Linked DNA regions of Streptosporangium sp. NBC_01755. Each later gene encodes a partner of the first gene's protein in a complex. Links are inferred from orthologs where the notes say so. Each region holds a gene or a part of one and is shown on either strand. Other genes may lie near its edges. The genes, in order: uvrA and mfd.

Region 1 (7,617 bases):
CGACGGTCTCCATCAGCGACCTCTTGTCGCCACGCTGCGGAACCCTGATCTCCACCCTGGCCCCGCGGTGCTCGCCGAGCAGCTCGGAAACCGCCTCCGCGTCGGGCGGCAGGACGGGAACCAGCACCTCCCTGGGCAACGCCTCGGCGGCCGCGTCACCGTACATCTGCAGGAGGAACTGCTCGACCAGCTCGCCCGGCGTGGCCTCCTCGACCTTGTCCACCACCCAGCCGCGCTGGCCCTTGATGCGCCCGTCGCGGACGTAGAAGACCTGGACGGCGGCCTCCAGCGGATCCTCCGCCAGGGCGATCACGTCGCAGTCGGTGTTGTCGCCCAGGACCACCGCCTGCTTCTCCATCGCCCGCTGCAGGGCCTGGATGTCGTCGCGCAGCCTGGCCGCCCGCTCGTACTCCTGCTCGACGGCGGCCTCGCGCATCTCCCGCTCCAGCCGCCTGACGAACCGGCCGGTGTTGCCGGCCATGAACTCGCAGAAGTCCTCGGCCAGCTTCCGGTGCTCCTCGGCGGTGACCCGGCCGACGCAGGGGGCGGAGCACTTGTCGATGTAACCCAGCAGGCAGGGGCGCCCGACCTGCGCGGCCCGCCGGAACACCCCCGTCGAGCAACTCCTGATCGGGAACACCCGTAGCAGCAGGTCGACCGTCTCCCTGATCGCCCAGGCGTGGGAGTAGGGGCCGAAGTAGCGGATGCCCTTGCGCCTGGCCCCGCGCAGCACCTGGACCCGGGGGAACTCCTCCCCCATGGTCACCGCGAGGTAGGGGTAGGACTTGTCGTCGCGGTATTTGACGTTGAACCGCGGGTCGTACTCCTTGATCCAGGAGTATTCGAGCTGGAGCGCCTCGACCTCGGTGCCGACGACGGTCCAGTCGACGTCCACGGCGGTCGTGAGCATGGTCTGGGTGCGCGGATGCAGGCTCGCGAAGTCGGCGAAGTAGGAGTTGAGCCGCTGGCGCAGGCTTTTCGCCTTGCCGACGTAGACGACCCGGCCGCCGGCGTCCTTGAACCGGTAGACGCCGGGGGACTCGGGGATCGACCCCGGCTTCGGCCGGAAACTCGCCGGACCACCCACAGATCTCGCCACACGGAAAGCCTATCTGCCCGGACCGACAGGTTTCCTTACAGCTTTTTCCGGCACCGCTCTCCCGGCACGACGCGCATCGCGACTCGCACCGCACGCCACCTGACCGCTCTCCCGGCACCGCTCTCCCGGCACGACGCGCATCGCGACTCGCACCGCACGCCACCTGACCGCTCTCCCGGCACCGCTCTCCCGGCACGACGCGCATCGCGACTCGCACCGCACGCCACCTGGCTCACCCCCGTGGGCGGACCACCCTGCCCGGACACGGCACGCCCTGCCGCGCCTGAGAACCGGTGACGCGCGGCCCCGCCGCCGAGACGATCCGTCCCGGCGGCGGAGCCATGACCGAACTCAGGCGAGGCTGATGGAGTCGCCGTCCACCTTGATCGCCTTCTCCTCCAGCGGCTTCGTGGCCGGGCCGTCCACCACGGAACCATCAGTGATCTTGAACTTGCTGTTGTGGCACGGACAGTCGATGGTGCCGTCCACGACCTTGTCGACGTCACATCCCTGGTGCGTGCAGACGGAGGTGAACGCCTTGAACCGGCCCGCGGCCGGCTGGGTGATCACGACCTTCTGGTCCTTGAAGACCTTGCCGCCCCCCTCGGGGATGTCCGCGGTCTTGGCCAGGGCGTTCGCCCCGGAGTCGCCCGCGACGGCCGCCGGCGCCTGTGAGGGCGCGGTCGAGGAGGTGTCAGCGCCGACCGCCGCGGGTTCTTCCGAACTCCCGCACGCGGTCAGCACCGCGGCCACCCCTGCCCCTCCGGCACCCAAGATCACCGTACGACGTGTCGTCTCAGTCATGTATCTCCTCCAGGATCATCATGTTCAGGTATGACTGCACCCCGATGACGGTTCAGCATGCCGTACAAGGCATCAAGAGACTGTGAAGAATTACACCCCACCGCTCCTCGGCGATCACCTGATTACGGCAGCCAGGAAACCCACATCACACCCTGAATCCGACAATCCATCCCTTTATTAAACACAGCGCCATAAAACTATCCTCAGGTGCCGAGGATCTTGCGCAGGAAGCGGCCGGTGTGGCTCTCGTCGATCAGGGCGACATCCTCGGGCGTGCCGACGGCGAGCACGCTGCCGCCCCTGGAGCCGCCCTCCGGACCCATGTCGATCAGCCAGTCGGCGGTCTTGATCACATCGAGGTTGTGCTCGATGACGATGACCGTGTTGCCGCCGTCGACAAGCTTGCCCAGGACGCCCAGCAGCCTGCGGATGTCCTCGAAGTGCAGGCCGGTGGTGGGCTCGTCGAGCACGTAGATCGTCCGGCCGGTGGAGCGGCGCTGCAGTTCGGAGGCGAGCTTGACGCGCTGGGCCTCACCGCCGGACAGGGTCGTGGCGGGCTGGCCGAGCCTGACGTACCCCAGGCCGACGTCGTGGAGCGTCTGCAGGTAACGCTTGATGGACGGGATGGAGTCGAAGAAGCCCAGGGCCTCCTCGATCGGCATGTCGAGCACCTCGGAGATCGTCTTGCCCTTGTAGTGGACCTCCAGGGTCTCCCGGTTGTAGCGCGCCCCGTGGCAGACCTCGCAGGGCACGTAGACGTCCGGCAGGAAGTTCATCTCGATCTTGAGGGTGCCGTCTCCCGAGCACGCCTCGCACCGGCCGCCCTTGACGTTGAAGCTGAAGCGCCCCTTCTGGTAGCCGCGGACCTTGGCCTCGGTGGTCTGCGCGAACAGGTCGCGGACCTTGTCGAAGACCCCGGTGTAGGTCGCCGGGTTGGAACGGGGCGTGCGGCCGATCGGCGACTGGTCCACGTGCACGACCTTGTCGACCAGGTCCATCCCGTTGACCCGCGCGTGGCGGCCGGGGACGGTGCGCGCGCCGTTCAGCTCCTTGGCCAGCGCGTTGTAGAGGATGTCGTTGACCAGGGTGGACTTGCCGGAACCCGAGACCCCGGTGACCGCGGTCAGCAACCCGAGGGGGAACTCCACGTCGACGCCCTTGAGGTTGTGCTCGCGGGCGCCCTTCACGGTGAGCTGCCGCTTCCTGTCGCGCTTGCGGCGTACGGCGGGAATGGCGATGGTCTTGCGGCCGGACAGGTAAGCGCCGGTCATCGACTCCTCCGAGGCCAGCAGCTCGGCCACGGTGCCGGAGACGACGACCTGGCCGCCGTGCTCGCCCGCCCCCGGGCCGATGTCGACCACCCAGTCGGCGGCGGCGATGGTGTCCTCGTCGTGCTCGACCACGATGAGCGTGTTGCCCATGTCGCGCAGCCTGATCAGGGTCTCCAGCAGCCGCTGGTTGTCGCGCTGGTGCAGGCCGATGGAGGGCTCGTCCAGCACGTACAGCACACCGACCAGGCCGGAGCCGATCTGGGTGGCGAGCCGGATGCGCTGGGCCTCACCACCGGCGAGGGTGCCTGAGGCCCGGTTCATGGTCAGGTAGTCGAGGCCCACGTCGAGCAGGAAACCCATCCGGGCGTTGATCTCCTTGACCACCCGCTCGGCGATGTGCATGTCGCGGTCCGACAACCTCAGCCCCGCCAGGAACGTCGCGCAGTCGCCGATCGACATCGCCGAGACCTCGGCGATCGAGCGGCCGTCGACCGTGACGGCCAGCGAGACCGGCTTGAGCCTGGCCCCCTCGCAGGCCGGGCACGGGATCTCCCGCATGTAGCCTTCGTACTTCTCGCGCATGCCGTCGCTGTCGGACTCGCCGTGGCGGCGCTGCACCCAGGGGATGGCCCCCTCGAAGGTGGTGTAGTAGGAGCGCTCGCGGCCGTAGCGGTTGCTGTAGCGGACGTGGACCTGCTCGTCGTGGCCGTAGAGCAGGGCCTTCTGCGCCTTCTTCGGGAGCCGCTCCCACGGGGTGTCGAGGCTGAATCCCATGTTCAGGCCGAGCGCCTCGACGAGGCGGACGAAGTAGTCACTGGTGTGGCCACCGGCCCACGGGGAGATCGCGCCCTCGCCCAGCGGCTTCTCCGGGTCGGGCACGATCAGGTCGGGGTCGACCTCCATGCGGACGCCCAGGCCTGTGCACTCGGGGCAGGCGCCGAAAGGCGAGTTGAACGAGAACGAGCGGGGCTCCAGCTCCTCGAACGACAGGTCGTCGTAGGGGCAGTAGAGGTGCTCCGAGTAGAAGCGCTCGCGGTTCGGGTCGTTTTCCGGCAGGTCGACGAACTCCAGGGTGATCGTCCCGCCCGACAGCTGCAGGGCGGTCTCCACGGAGCCGGTCAGGCGGCTGCTCGCGCCCTCCTTCACCGCCAGACGGTCGACGATCACCTCGATGTCGTGCTTCTCCTGCTTCTTCAGCGTCGGCGGCTCATCCAGCCGGACCACCGTGCCGTCGACGCGGGCACGGGCGAAGCCCTTGGCCTGCAACTGACTGAAAAGCTCGGCGTACTCGCCCTTGCGTCCGCGGACCACCGGGGCGAGCACCTGGAAGCGGGTGCCCTCTTCGAGCTCCATCACCCGGTCGACGATCTGCTCGGGACTCTGCCTGGCGATCGCCCGCCCGCAGCGGGGGCAGTGCGGCTTGCCGATGCGCGCCCAGAGCAGGCGCAGGTAGTCGTAGACCTCGGTGATCGTGCCGACCGTGGAGCGAGGGTTGCGGCTCGTCGACTTCTGGTCGATCGACACCGCCGGCGAGAGACCCTCGATGAAGTCGACGTCGGGCTTGTCCATCTGCCCGAGGAACTGCCGCGCGTACGCCGACAGCGACTCCACATAGCGGCGCTGGCCTTCGGCGAAGATCGTGTCGAAGGCCAGACTGGACTTACCCGAGCCGGACAGCCCGGTGAAGACGATCAGAGAGTCTCGCGGAAGGTCCAGCGAGACGTCCTTGAGGTTGTGTTCACGTGCACCACGCACGATGAGGCGGTCAGCCACAGTAGTCCCGACGTCGTTGTAGAGGGTTGGAAGCGGTCGCGGGAAGACTAGCGAGAGGGACCGACAATTTTCCGGGCCGGCATCCGGGGCTGAGGGGTTCCCCGCCTCTCCAGACTACGGTCCTCCCTTGGACATGGCAGGTCGTCCTCGGTTTCAACGGCGTGGACACCCCCCTTATGCCCCGCACCACCCGCCGGGCGGCAATGATGAGGGTGGGGACGGGCACCACCCACTCCCCCGCGACACCATCCGAGGAGAATCCGTGACGTACACCGGTGATGTGCGGGTCGGCGGCCCCGCAGACCTGCGTGAGCTGCCCGCCCTGACGATCGCCAAGCTGGCCGTCGGCCCGTTCGACAACAACGCCTACCTGATCCGGTGCACCCGGACCGGCGACGGCGCGCTCATCGACGCGGCCGCCGAGCCCGACCGGCTGCTGGAGCTCATCGGTGACCGGCCGATCAGCAAGATCATCACTACCCACCAGCACGGCGACCACTGGCAGGCCCTGGAGGAGGTCGCCAGGGCGACCGGTGCCTCGGTGATCGCCCACCCGCTCGACGCGCCGGGGCTTCCGGTTCCGGTGGACCTGGAGGTGGGGCACGGCGAGGAGATCACCGTCGGCGAGGTCGGCCTGGAGGTGATCCACCTGCGCGGGCACACCCCGGGTTCGATCGCCCTCTACCACCCCGGCCACCTGTTCACCGGCGACTCGCTCTTCCCCGGCGGTGTCGGCAACACCAACAAGGACCCCGAGCGGTTCGCCCGGCTCTTCGCCGACGTGTCAGAGCGGCTCTTCGACCGGCTGCCGGACGACACCTGGGTCTATCCGGGCCACGGCAAGGACACCACGCTCGGCGCCGAGCGCCCCTGCCTGCCCGAGTGGCGCGAGCGGGGCTGGTGACCGCTCACGGCGGCGGGGGCCTCAGCCGCCCGCGCCGCCGCCGAGCCTGAGGAATCGATCCACCGCCCGCCGGGACCGGCCACGACGGGCGGTTCCGGCGGTCAGCCGACTCCGGCGGACGCCTTGCGCTGCTCCTTGCGCTTCTCCCGCTTGAACATCAGGACACGCAGCGGGATGGCCGCCACGATCGTCATCTGCATGACGGCCCCGACCTTGATCAGCGTGTCGCCACCGGCCAGGCCCGCGACCCAGATGGTCAGGCAGGCGACGTTGATCATCATCCAGGCGAGTACCCCGGCGGCCACGTTGCCCTTGGGCTTGGGGTACTCGATCCGGCTCACCATGAGATATGCCACACCGAAGATGGGCAGGATCGTCCAGGTCGACGGTGGAAACAGCAGTACGACCGAGACCACGGTCATGGCGCCCATCGGGATGGGCAGGCCCATGAAGTCGCCGCTCTTGGTCTTCACGCAGGCGAAACGCGCGAGCCGGATGACCCCGGCCAGCAGCACCGACGCCGCCGCGGCCATCACCAGCACGAACGGGATCTGCTGGTTGAACCCCGCCCAGATGACCACCATGAAGGCGGGGGCGAAGCCGAAGCTGATCACATCGGCGAGATTGTCCAGCTCGGCGCCCATCGCCGAGGCACGGAACTTCCTGGCCACCAGGCCGTCGAACAGGTCACAGGTGGCACCGATCAGCAGGAGCACCACGGCGGTGCCGAAGAACCGGGGGTCGGCCGCGAAGGGCTTGCCCTCCTGCAGCGCGTTGATGGCCGACCAGGAGAGCACGCAGACCGCCAGGAAGCCACAGAGGGCGTTGCCGAGCGAGAGGGAGTCGGCGGCCGACAGGCGGAACGCCTTGCCCACGGGTCCTTGTGGCTCGTCGTCCGTCTCGTCCATCGGCCAGCTCGCGTCAGCCGTGGTCAAGACCGGTCACCCCCGCAACGGTCTTCTGGCCCACGGAGACAGCCGGGGCGATCCCCTCGGGGAGGTAGACGTCGACCCGCGAGCCAAGCCTGATCAGGCCGATCCGCTCGGCCCTGGCGACCTTCGCCCCCTCGGCCAGGTAGGGCACGATACGGCGAGCGACCGCGCCGGCGATCTGGACGAGCTCGATGTCGCCGAGCGCGGTGTCCAGGTGCCAGACGACCCGCTCGTTGGTGTCGCTGTCCTTGTTGAACGCGGGCAGGTACCCCCCGGAAACGTGCTCCACCGAGGTGACCGTGCCGGCCAGTGGCGCCCGGTTGACATGCACGTCGAGTGGGCTCATGAAGATCGCCACCCTGGTCCGGCCGTCCGGCCACGGATCGATGCTCTGCACCACGCCGTCCGCGGGCGACAGGATCCGCCCGGTGCCCGGAGTGCGATCCGGATCGCGGAAGAACCAGAGCATCCCACCGGTGAGCGCGGTCAGCGGAACCGCCGCCAGTGCCCAGCGCCGGTCACGGCGGCTGAGCAAGGAGGTCACGGTGGCGGCGGCCACGGCCGGGAGCAACCACGGGGAGACGCCACGTGCCAGGCCCAGCGGACCTGGCCGGTGGCTTGCTGAATCGTGGGACACAGGAAACCTTTTGTGATGTCTTGCGGCATTAGACCGGTATGTCTACCTGCTCTGAGGCAGGATGCTACCCATCTCTTAGCCCTTATAAGGCGCAATGAGACAAGCAAAGCGCCTCACACGCCAATTCGCTAGCCCTGCTCGACACTCGCCGGAGCGGTGTTTTCCTTGCCCGCACGAGCATCACGCCGGACCTTCGC
Region 2 (8,294 bases), 4.3 Mb from region 1 along the record:
AGCGGTGGCTCATCATGCAGCGGTAACCGCTTCGGTGGGCCAGGTCCACCGCGTCGAGGGTCTCGGTCAGGGTGCCGATCTGGTTGACCTTGACCAGCAGCGCGTTGGCGGTTCCCTCGGCGATGCCGCGGGCCAGGCGCTCGGGGTTGGTCACGAACAGGTCGTCACCGACCAGCTGGACCTTGTCGCCGAGGGCGCGGGTGATGGCGTTCCAGCCCTCCCAGTCGCTCTCGTCCAGCGGGTCCTCGATGGAGACCAGCGGGTAGTTCGCGACCAGGTCCTCGTAGAAGGCGATCAGCTCGGTGGCGGACAGGCCCTTGCCGTCGATGGTGTAGACGCCGTCCGAGTGGAACTCGGAGGCGGCCACGTCGAGGGCCAGACCGATGTCCTCGCCGGGCACGTACCCGGCCCTCTCGATGGCGACCAGGATCAGGTCGAGCGCGTCGCGGTTGGAGGGCAGGTTCGGGGCGAAGCCGCCCTCGTCGCCGAGACCGGTGGCGTAGCCCTTCTCCTTCAGCACCGCCTTGAGGGCGTGGTAGACCTCGGTGCCCATCCGCACGGCCTCCCGGAACGTCTCCGCCCCGATCGGGGCGATCATGAATTCCTGGATGTCGACGTTGGTGTCGGCGTGCGCGCCGCCGTTCAGGATGTTCATCATCGGCACCGGCAGCACGTGCGCGTTCGGCCCGCCCAGGTAACGGAAGAGCGGCAGCTCGGCGCTGTCCGCGGCCGCCTTGGCCACGGCGAGCGAGACGCCCAGGATCGCGTTGGCGCCCAGGCGTGCCTTGTTGGGCGTGGCGTCCAGGTCGATCATGACCTGGTCGATGCTGCGCTGCTCGGCGGCGTCGAACCCGAGGATCTCGTCGGCGATCTCGTCGGTCACACCGAGAACCGCCTTCTCCACGCCCTTGCCGCCGTAGCGCTCATCGCCGTCACGGAGCTCGACAGCCTCGAACTGGCCGGTGGACGCGCCGCTGGGAACCGCGGCGCGCCCCTGGCTGCCGTCGTCCAGGAGGATGTCGACCTCGACCGTCGGGTTACCCCGGGAGTCAAGGATCTCTCGGGCGGTAACGCCCTCGATGGAAGCCACGAAGCGCTCCTAAAGTCGCAGGACAGTTTGCCTCGGAAGCCTATCGAGATCTATGTGCAGGTACGGTGACCGGGATACCGCCGAACAATGTTCGCGCAATTTCCATATGAGGACCCGAAGGCGCTCCGCCGCCGACATCAGGACCCGCCCGGCGCTCAGCTCCCACCGGAGACTGGACTGAGAAGACCATCCCAAGGAGCCCCCTGAGGACGCGCCCCGCGCTTCTCCCTTAGGGGGACTACCCGTGAGGCCGCGCCGGCGACTGGACTGAGGAGAGGGAAGGAGCCGGATAAGAGCGGCCTCCCTCGACAAGGGAAGGAGCCGGATAAGAGCGGCCTCACCGCGACGCGTTAGCGTCGCCATTGGCACGCACCTGGTCGCGGTAGGCGCGGGCGACGGCGCGCAACTCGGCCTCGGGGTCGAGACCGGCCGCCTGCCCCTGCCGTACGAGCTCGAAGAGCTTCGCTCCCAGGCCGTCGGCGGGCACCCCCTCGGGAAGGTCCGCGGAAGCTCCGGCGCGCTCGGCGCGGCGCAGGAGCTGCGCGACGAGGGAGAGCGCGGGCTGGCCCATCGGAACGCCGTCGACCACCGAGCCGGGATCACCGCCGCTCTTGGCCGCGCGCTCGGCCGCCTTGATGGTCTCCCAGTTGGCGCTGACCTCGCCCGCACCCTCCACCCGGGTGTCGGCGAAGACGTGCGGGTGACGGCGGACGAGCTTGGCGACGATCCCGTCGGCCACGTCGTCGACGTCGAACCCGTCCGGCCGCTCCCGGGCGACCCGCGCGTGGAAGGCCACCTGGAGGAGCAGGTCGCCCAACTCCTCGCGCAGCGCCGCGTGGTCGCCCTCCTCGATGGTCTCCAGCACCTCGTAGGCCTCCTCGATGAGGTACGGGGCCAGGGACTCGTGGGTCTGCCGGGCGTCCCACGGGCATTCGACCCGTAGCCGGTCCATCACCGAGACCAGGTCGAGCAGCCGCGCGCCCGGCAGGTCGTACGAGCCCGGCAAGACCTCGATCACCGGCGGGTCCTCGAGCGCCACGGCGGCGTGGCCGATGGAGCGCATCAGCGCCTCGTCGGCCTCCAGCCACACGACCGTCGCCGCCACCGCCTCGCGGACCAGCGCGGCCGGGTCGCAGGCGACCACCTCGACGTCGATCCCGGCCTCCGCCAGGTAGGGCAGGTGCGGATGGTCCGCGGCCCCGGTGCGGACCGGACCCTCCGCGAGAACCTGCCAGGCGCGATGGCCGAGCAGCCCCGGGGCGACCCGGGGCGAGGTGGTGACAATGATCAGCGACATGCCCGGAGGCTACTGCTGCGGGGTCTCGGGCTGCTCGGCGGCAGGGGCGGCGGGTGCCGCCGGGGCACCGAAGCGACCGGCGTCGACGAAGACGCTCGGCTGCTCCTGGCTCCGCTGCTGGTTGAGCTGGCCGTAGCGCGGGTTCCAGGTGATCGGCATGGCCTGCAGGTCCTTGACCGCCTGCTGCTGGCCGCGCTGGATGGCCGCCTCGTCCGTGCCGCCGCCGTACTTGGCGACGAGCTTGCTGATCAGCACCTGCGACCTGATGAACTCGCGTGCGTGCGAGGGGGCCACCGCCTGCTGGAGCATCTGCTGCTCGAACTTCTCCTGACCACCCTGACCCGCGATCACCTGGTCGATCTCGCCGGCGGTGGCCGTGATGCCCTTGCTCTCGGCGACCTTCGCGTACTGCTTGGCATTGGCCAGCTGGAAGAGCACGAGCTGCGGGACGCTGTCCTGGAACTGCAGCTCCGAGGCGGAGACACCCGCCTTGGACAGCGCCGCCTCGTACTCACGGACATTCCTGTCCAGCTCGCTGGAGCTGATGCGCTCCCCACCCACGACGGCGGCGGCGCCGACCTGGTTCGGAGAGCAGGCGGTCAGCGCGACACCGGCGGCGGCGACCGCCAGGATGACGCGCACTCGGGTCGACTTCACATGCGTTCCCTTCACGACAAACGTGCTTACTCTACCCGCGCGGTTTCGAGGAACATCGCCTCGACGAGATCGCCGCACCACTTGAGCAGATCCAGATCGCGCAACGGCTGACCGCCGAGGGGCCTGGTCTTGGGCACGGGCACCAGCAACGTACCCGCCGCCTGCTTCAGCAGCGCCTTCGGGTACAGCCTCTGGAGCCTGACCTGCTGGGAGTCCTTCAGCTCCACCGGCGCGAACTTGATGTTCTGGCCCTGCAGGGTGACGTCGGTGAGCCCGGCACGGCGAGCTCGGATCCGGAAGCGGGCGACCTCCAGTAGATTCTCCACCTGCTGGGGCGGTCGTCCGTACCGGTCGACGAGCTCGTCGCGCACCGCGCCGATGTCGGAGTCGGAACCGATCGCGGCGATCCGCCTGTACGCCTCCAGGCGCAGTCGCTCGGAGGTGACGTAGTCATGCGGGATGTGGGCGTTGATCGGCAACTCGACCTTGACGTCGGGCCGCTCGTCCTCCTGGTAGGTGCCGGCCAGCTTGGCCTTCTGCTCCTGCACCGCCTCGGCCATCATCCGCACGTACAGGTCGAAGCCGACACCCGCGATGAAGCCCGACTGCTCCGCCCCCAGGATGTTGCCCGCGCCGCGGATCTCCAGGTCCTTCATCGCCACGTACATGCCCGCGCCCATCTCCGTGTGCTGGGAGATGGTGGCCAGACGCTCGTGGGCGGTCTCGGTGAGCGGCTTCTCCGGCGGGTACAGGAAGTAGGCGTAGCCGCGCTCGCGGCCCCGGCCGACCCGGCCGCGCAACTGGTGGAGCTGGGAGAGGCCGTAGTTGTCGGCCCGGTCGACGATCAGGGTGTTGGCGTTGGGCACGTCCAGGCCCGACTCGACGATCGTGGTGCAGACCAGCACGTCGAAGTCGCGCTCCCAGAAGCCCACCATGATCTTCTCCAGCTGGTGCTCCTGCATCTGGCCGTGCGCGACGGCGACCCTGGCCTCGGGCACGAGCTCGCGCAGCATGGCCGCGACCTTGTTGATGCTGGCCACCCGGTTGTGGACGAAGAAGATCTGGCCGTCACGCATCAGCTCGCGCCGGACCGCGGCACCGATCTGCTTCTCGTCGTACGGGCCGACGAAGGTGAGGATCGGGTGCCGCTCCTCGGGCGGGGTGAGGATCGTGGACATCTCCCTGATGCCGGTGAGTCCCATCTCCAGCGTGCGGGGGATCGGGGTCGCGGACATGGCCAGCACGTCGACCTGGGTGCGCATGTGCTTCATGGCCTCCTTGTGCTCGACACCGAACCGCTGCTCCTCGTCGATGATGATCAGGCCGAGCTGCTTGAACCCGACCTCGGACGAGAACAGCCGGTGCGTGCCGATCACCACGTCGACCGATCCCTCGCGCAGCCCCTCCAAGGTGGCGCTGACCTCGCCGTCGCTCTGGAACCGCGACATCGGCCTGACATTGAGCGGGAATCCGGAGAACCGCTCGGCGAAGGTCGACATGTGCTGCTGCACCAGCAGCGTGGTCGGCACCAGGACGGCCACCTGCTTGCCGTCCTGCACCGCCTTGAACGCCGCCCGCACCGCGATCTCGGTCTTGCCGTAGCCCACGTCGCCGCAGATCAGCCGGTCCATCGGGATCGGGCGCTCCATGTCGCGCTTGACCTCGTCGATGGCCTCAAGCTGGTCGCCGGTCTCGGCGTAGGGGAAGGCGTCCTCCATCTCGCGCTGCCACGGGCTGTCGGGCGCGAACGCGTGTCCCGGTGAGGCCATCCGGGCGGAGTACAGGCGGATCAGCTCTCCGGCGATCTCCTTGACCGCCTTCTTGGCCTTGGTCTTGGCCTTGGCCCAGTCTGCGCCGCCCATCCGGTTGAGCGTGGGCGACTCGCCCCCGACGTAGCGGGTGACCTCGTCGAGCTGGTCGGTCGGCACGTAGAGCCGGTCGCCCCTGGCGTACTCGATCACCAGGTATTCGCGGGTGGCGCCCTGCACGGTGCGCTGCACCATCTCGACGTAGCGGCCCACGCCGTGCTGCTCGTGCACGACGTTGTCGCCGACCTTGAGCTGGAGCGGGTCGACCATGTTGCGGCGCCGGGACGGCAACCGCCGCATGTCCTTGGTCGACGCCTTCTGGCCGACCAGGTCGAGGTGGGTCAGCACGGCCAGCGACGGGGTGACGAACCCGTGCTCGACCAGGCCGGTGGTGACGTGGACGACCTTGGGGTCGGGGATCCGCTCAAGGTCCGGCTCCAGGCGCGCGGGCAGGTCGACGCCCTTGAGCAGCTCGACCATGCGCTCGGCGGGGCCGTGGCCCTCGCTCAGCAGGACGACCACCCGCTCGGAGTCGAGCCAGCCCTTGATGTCCGACAGCGCCCGCTGGGTGTCGCCCCGGTATGCCTCGGCCTCGCGCGCCCCGAGCACCAGCCCGCCGTCCGGCCCCCCGCCCCGAGCGCCGCCGGTCTCGCTCTCCACGCCGAACGGCGCGAGCGACCACCATGGCTGGCCGAGCTGCCGCGCGTGGTCGCGGATCTCCTCCAGGGTGCGGAACGCCGCCTCGCCCAGGTCGATCGGCGCCTCGCCGCCTGACGCCGCGTTGATCCAGGACGCCTCCAGGAACTCCTGACTGGTCCGCACCAGCTCGTCCGCGCGCCCGCGGATGCGCTCCGGGTCGCACACGAAGATCGCCGCCTGTTCCCCCAGGTGGTCGACGAGCAGGTCCATCTCTCCGGCGAGCACCGGCGCGAACGCCTCCATGCCCTCCATCGGCACGCCCTCGGCCAGCTGCGCCAGGACCTCGGCCAGCGAGGGGTGCGCCTCGGCCAGCCGCCTCGCCCTCTCCCTGACCTCGGCGGTCAGCAGCAGCTCCCGGCAGGGGGCGGCGAACAGCCCGTCCTCGGCCACCTCCAGCGAGCGCTGGTCGGCGACCTTGAACCAGCGGATCTCCTCGACGGTGTCGCCCCAGAACTCCAGCCGGAGCGGGTGCTCCTGGGTCGGCGGGAAGACGTCGAGCAGCCCGCCCCTGACCGCGACCTCCCCGCGCTTCTCCACCATGTCGACCCGGTGGTAGCCGTTCTCCACCAGGCTGTGCACGACGCTGTCGAGGTCGGCGTCGTCCCCGGCGCGCAGCCGCACCGGTTGCAGGTCGCCCAGGCCGCGCACGATCGGCTGGAGCAGCGCCCTGATCGGCGCGACGACCACGTGCAGCGGGCCGGCCGAGAGATCGCCCTCGACCGGGTGGGCCAGCCTGCGCAGCACCGCCAGGCGCTGGCCCACGGTGTCGCTGCGCGGCGACAGGCGCTCGTGCGGAAGCGTCTCCCACGCGGGGAAGACCGCGACGGTGCTCTCGTTCAGGAGGCTGGTGAGGGCCGAGGCGAGATCCTCGGCCTCGCGACCGGTCGCGGTCACCGCGAGGACGGTCCTGGCCGCCCCCTTGGCCCCCTCCCTGGCCAGCGCGGCCACCGCGAAGGGACGGAGCGCCGGCGGCGCGACCAGCGACACGTCGGACGAGTCGCCCTCGCGCACATCCCGAAGAAGGGAAGCCAGCTCAGGCTCCCCGGCGACAAGGTCCAGAAGTCCGGAAAGACTCATCAGATTCGCCCACAGCCCCACGACGGCAACACGACAGCCCCGAGCCGTGCAGACACGGGGGGTACCAGGTCAAGGCTACTTGCCCTGGCGCACGACCTCGCAAGGAGTGGTAAATGCGCGATGAATCGTGCTGGGTTGACTACTCTCGGTTATATGTCAGAGGTGAGGTCGGTCGTCGATCGAGACGACCTGTTGAGTCAGCGGGTCAGGGAGCAGTGGACCAGCCAGCTCGGTCGGCGGCTCGATGTCCTGATCGCCGGGTGCGGATGGCCGGAGCCGCTCGATCTGGCGCAGACGGAGGCCAGGGTCATCGGGATCGACGAGGACCTGCCCGCGTTGCGCAAGAGCACGTCCGCCCGCAAGGATCTGGACTCGTGGGCGCTGGGCGACCTGCGCTCCGTACCGGTGCCGCCGCGGGCGTTCGACGTCGTCTACGTGCCGTTCCTGCTTGAGCGGATCGAGCACTCGGAACTGGTGCTCGACCGGCTGCTCACCGGTCTGCGCCCCGGCGGGCTGCTGCTGGTCAGGATGCGTGACCGAGCCTCGGCGTACGGGGCCTGCGACCGGCTGGCGCCGTCGAGACTGCGGCGGATGCTGTGGCGCAGGTTCGCCCCCTCGGGGACGGTGGGCCCGCTGCCCGCCGTCTACGAGCAGATCGCCTCGCGCGAGGGGATGCACTCCTTCTGCCTGGTGCGCGGGCTGATGGTGACGGAGGACATCTCCGCCAACAGCGGGCCCGCGCTCAACGGACCTCTCGGTAAGCTTGCCCGCGCCGCCTGCTCGGTGGTGGAGGTCCTCTCCAGAGGACGCCGGCCCGCGTCTCACGACGAGATAACCATGGTGATCCGCAAGCCCCAGAGCCATTTCGCCCGGCTGATCTGAGATTCGCCGGGGCGGTGGGGTCGGGGTTCACCGGCCGGAGCGCCCATCCTGAGCAGCCGGGACCGGAAAGTCCGACGATCGGGATTGTGGAGCGGGAGCAGATGACGGCGCCTTTCGAGTGGACCCCCGACGCCCGTGAGCTGGCCGACCTCGAACTGCTGCTCTCCGGCGCCTTCAGCCCGCTGACGGGCTTCATGAGCTCGGCTGACGCGCACTCCGTGGACGAGTCCGGCACGCTCGTCGACGGCACGCCATGGCCCGCGCCGGTCACCCTCACGCTGCCCGGCGACCACCCCGCCGCCCCCGGCGACCGGATCACCCTGCGCGACCCCGAGGGTGCGGCACTGGCCGTGCTGACCGTCACCGGGCGCGAGGACGGCTTCACCGCCGGAGGAGTCGAGGCCCTGGACTCCCCCGAGCACGGGCCGTTCGCCCGGCTCCGCCGCCCCCCGGCGCGGGTCCGCGAGGAGGTGGGCGAGCGGGAGGCGGTTCTGGCCGTCACCATGCGCGGGCCGCTGGGCGACCTCGGCGAGATCGTGGCGACCGCGCAGGAGCTGAAGGCGTCGATCCTGCTTCTCCCGCTGGCGTACGGCGAGGGTGGGCCCGCGGTGGTCCGCGCCGCGCTCAGGGCCCGTGACGGACTGCCCGAGGGCACGCTCGTGGCGGTGGTGCCGCTGGCGCCCAGGGAGCCCGCCATCGACCTGGAGCTGCGCGAGCGGGTGGCCGAGGCCTATGGCGCGACCGAGCACCTGGCCGGCCCGAACCCCGTGACGCTCCCCGGCCC

What was found.
Region 2: the proteins of uvrA (region 1) and mfd are in contact, whole or in part, in a crystal structure (PDB 4DFC), measured with the Escherichia coli proteins. The link is inferred for Streptosporangium sp. NBC_01755 from one-to-one orthologs.

The regions. Positions count from the first base shown.
Region 1 is NZ_CP109131.1:6,812,774-6,820,390, reverse strand. The notes cover bases 1,907-5,294. They hold uvrA (excinuclease ABC subunit UvrA), read right to left. Parts: upstream 4,948-5,294; coding sequence 2,107-4,947; downstream 1,907-2,106. Other genes in these bases: OG884_RS31485 (MBL fold metallo-hydrolase), read left to right, coding at 5,210-5,294. Outside these bases: excinuclease ABC subunit UvrC, read right to left, coding at 1-1,087; OG884_RS31495 (Rieske (2Fe-2S) protein), read right to left, coding at 1,451-1,903; more of OG884_RS31485, read left to right, coding at 5,295-5,851; pssA (CDP-diacylglycerol--serine O-phosphatidyltransferase), read right to left, coding at 5,953-6,786; OG884_RS31475 (phosphatidylserine decarboxylase), read right to left, coding at 6,773-7,420; OG884_RS31470 (TerC family protein), read right to left, coding at 7,549-7,617. UniProt on the Escherichia coli protein: The UvrABC repair system catalyzes the recognition and processing of DNA lesions. UvrA is an ATPase and a DNA-binding protein. A damage recognition complex composed of 2 UvrA and 2 UvrB subunits scans DNA for abnormalities.
Region 2 is NZ_CP109131.1:2,504,712-2,513,005, forward strand. Bases 2,871-6,935 are described here. They hold mfd (transcription-repair coupling factor), read right to left. Parts: upstream 6,629-6,935; coding sequence 3,071-6,628; downstream 2,871-3,070. Other genes in these bases: OG884_RS11445 (SurA N-terminal domain-containing protein), read right to left, coding at 2,871-3,044; OG884_RS11455 (class I SAM-dependent methyltransferase), read left to right, coding at 6,782-6,935. Outside these bases: eno (phosphopyruvate hydratase), read right to left, coding at 1-1,090; OG884_RS11440 (MazG family protein), read right to left, coding at 1,428-2,387; more of OG884_RS11445, read right to left, coding at 2,397-2,870; more of OG884_RS11455, read left to right, coding at 6,936-7,510; cysC (adenylyl-sulfate kinase), read left to right, coding at 7,612-8,294. UniProt on the Escherichia coli protein: Couples transcription and DNA repair by recognizing RNA polymerase (RNAP) stalled at DNA lesions. Mediates ATP-dependent release of RNAP and its truncated transcript from the DNA, and recruitment of nucleotide excision repair machinery to the damaged site.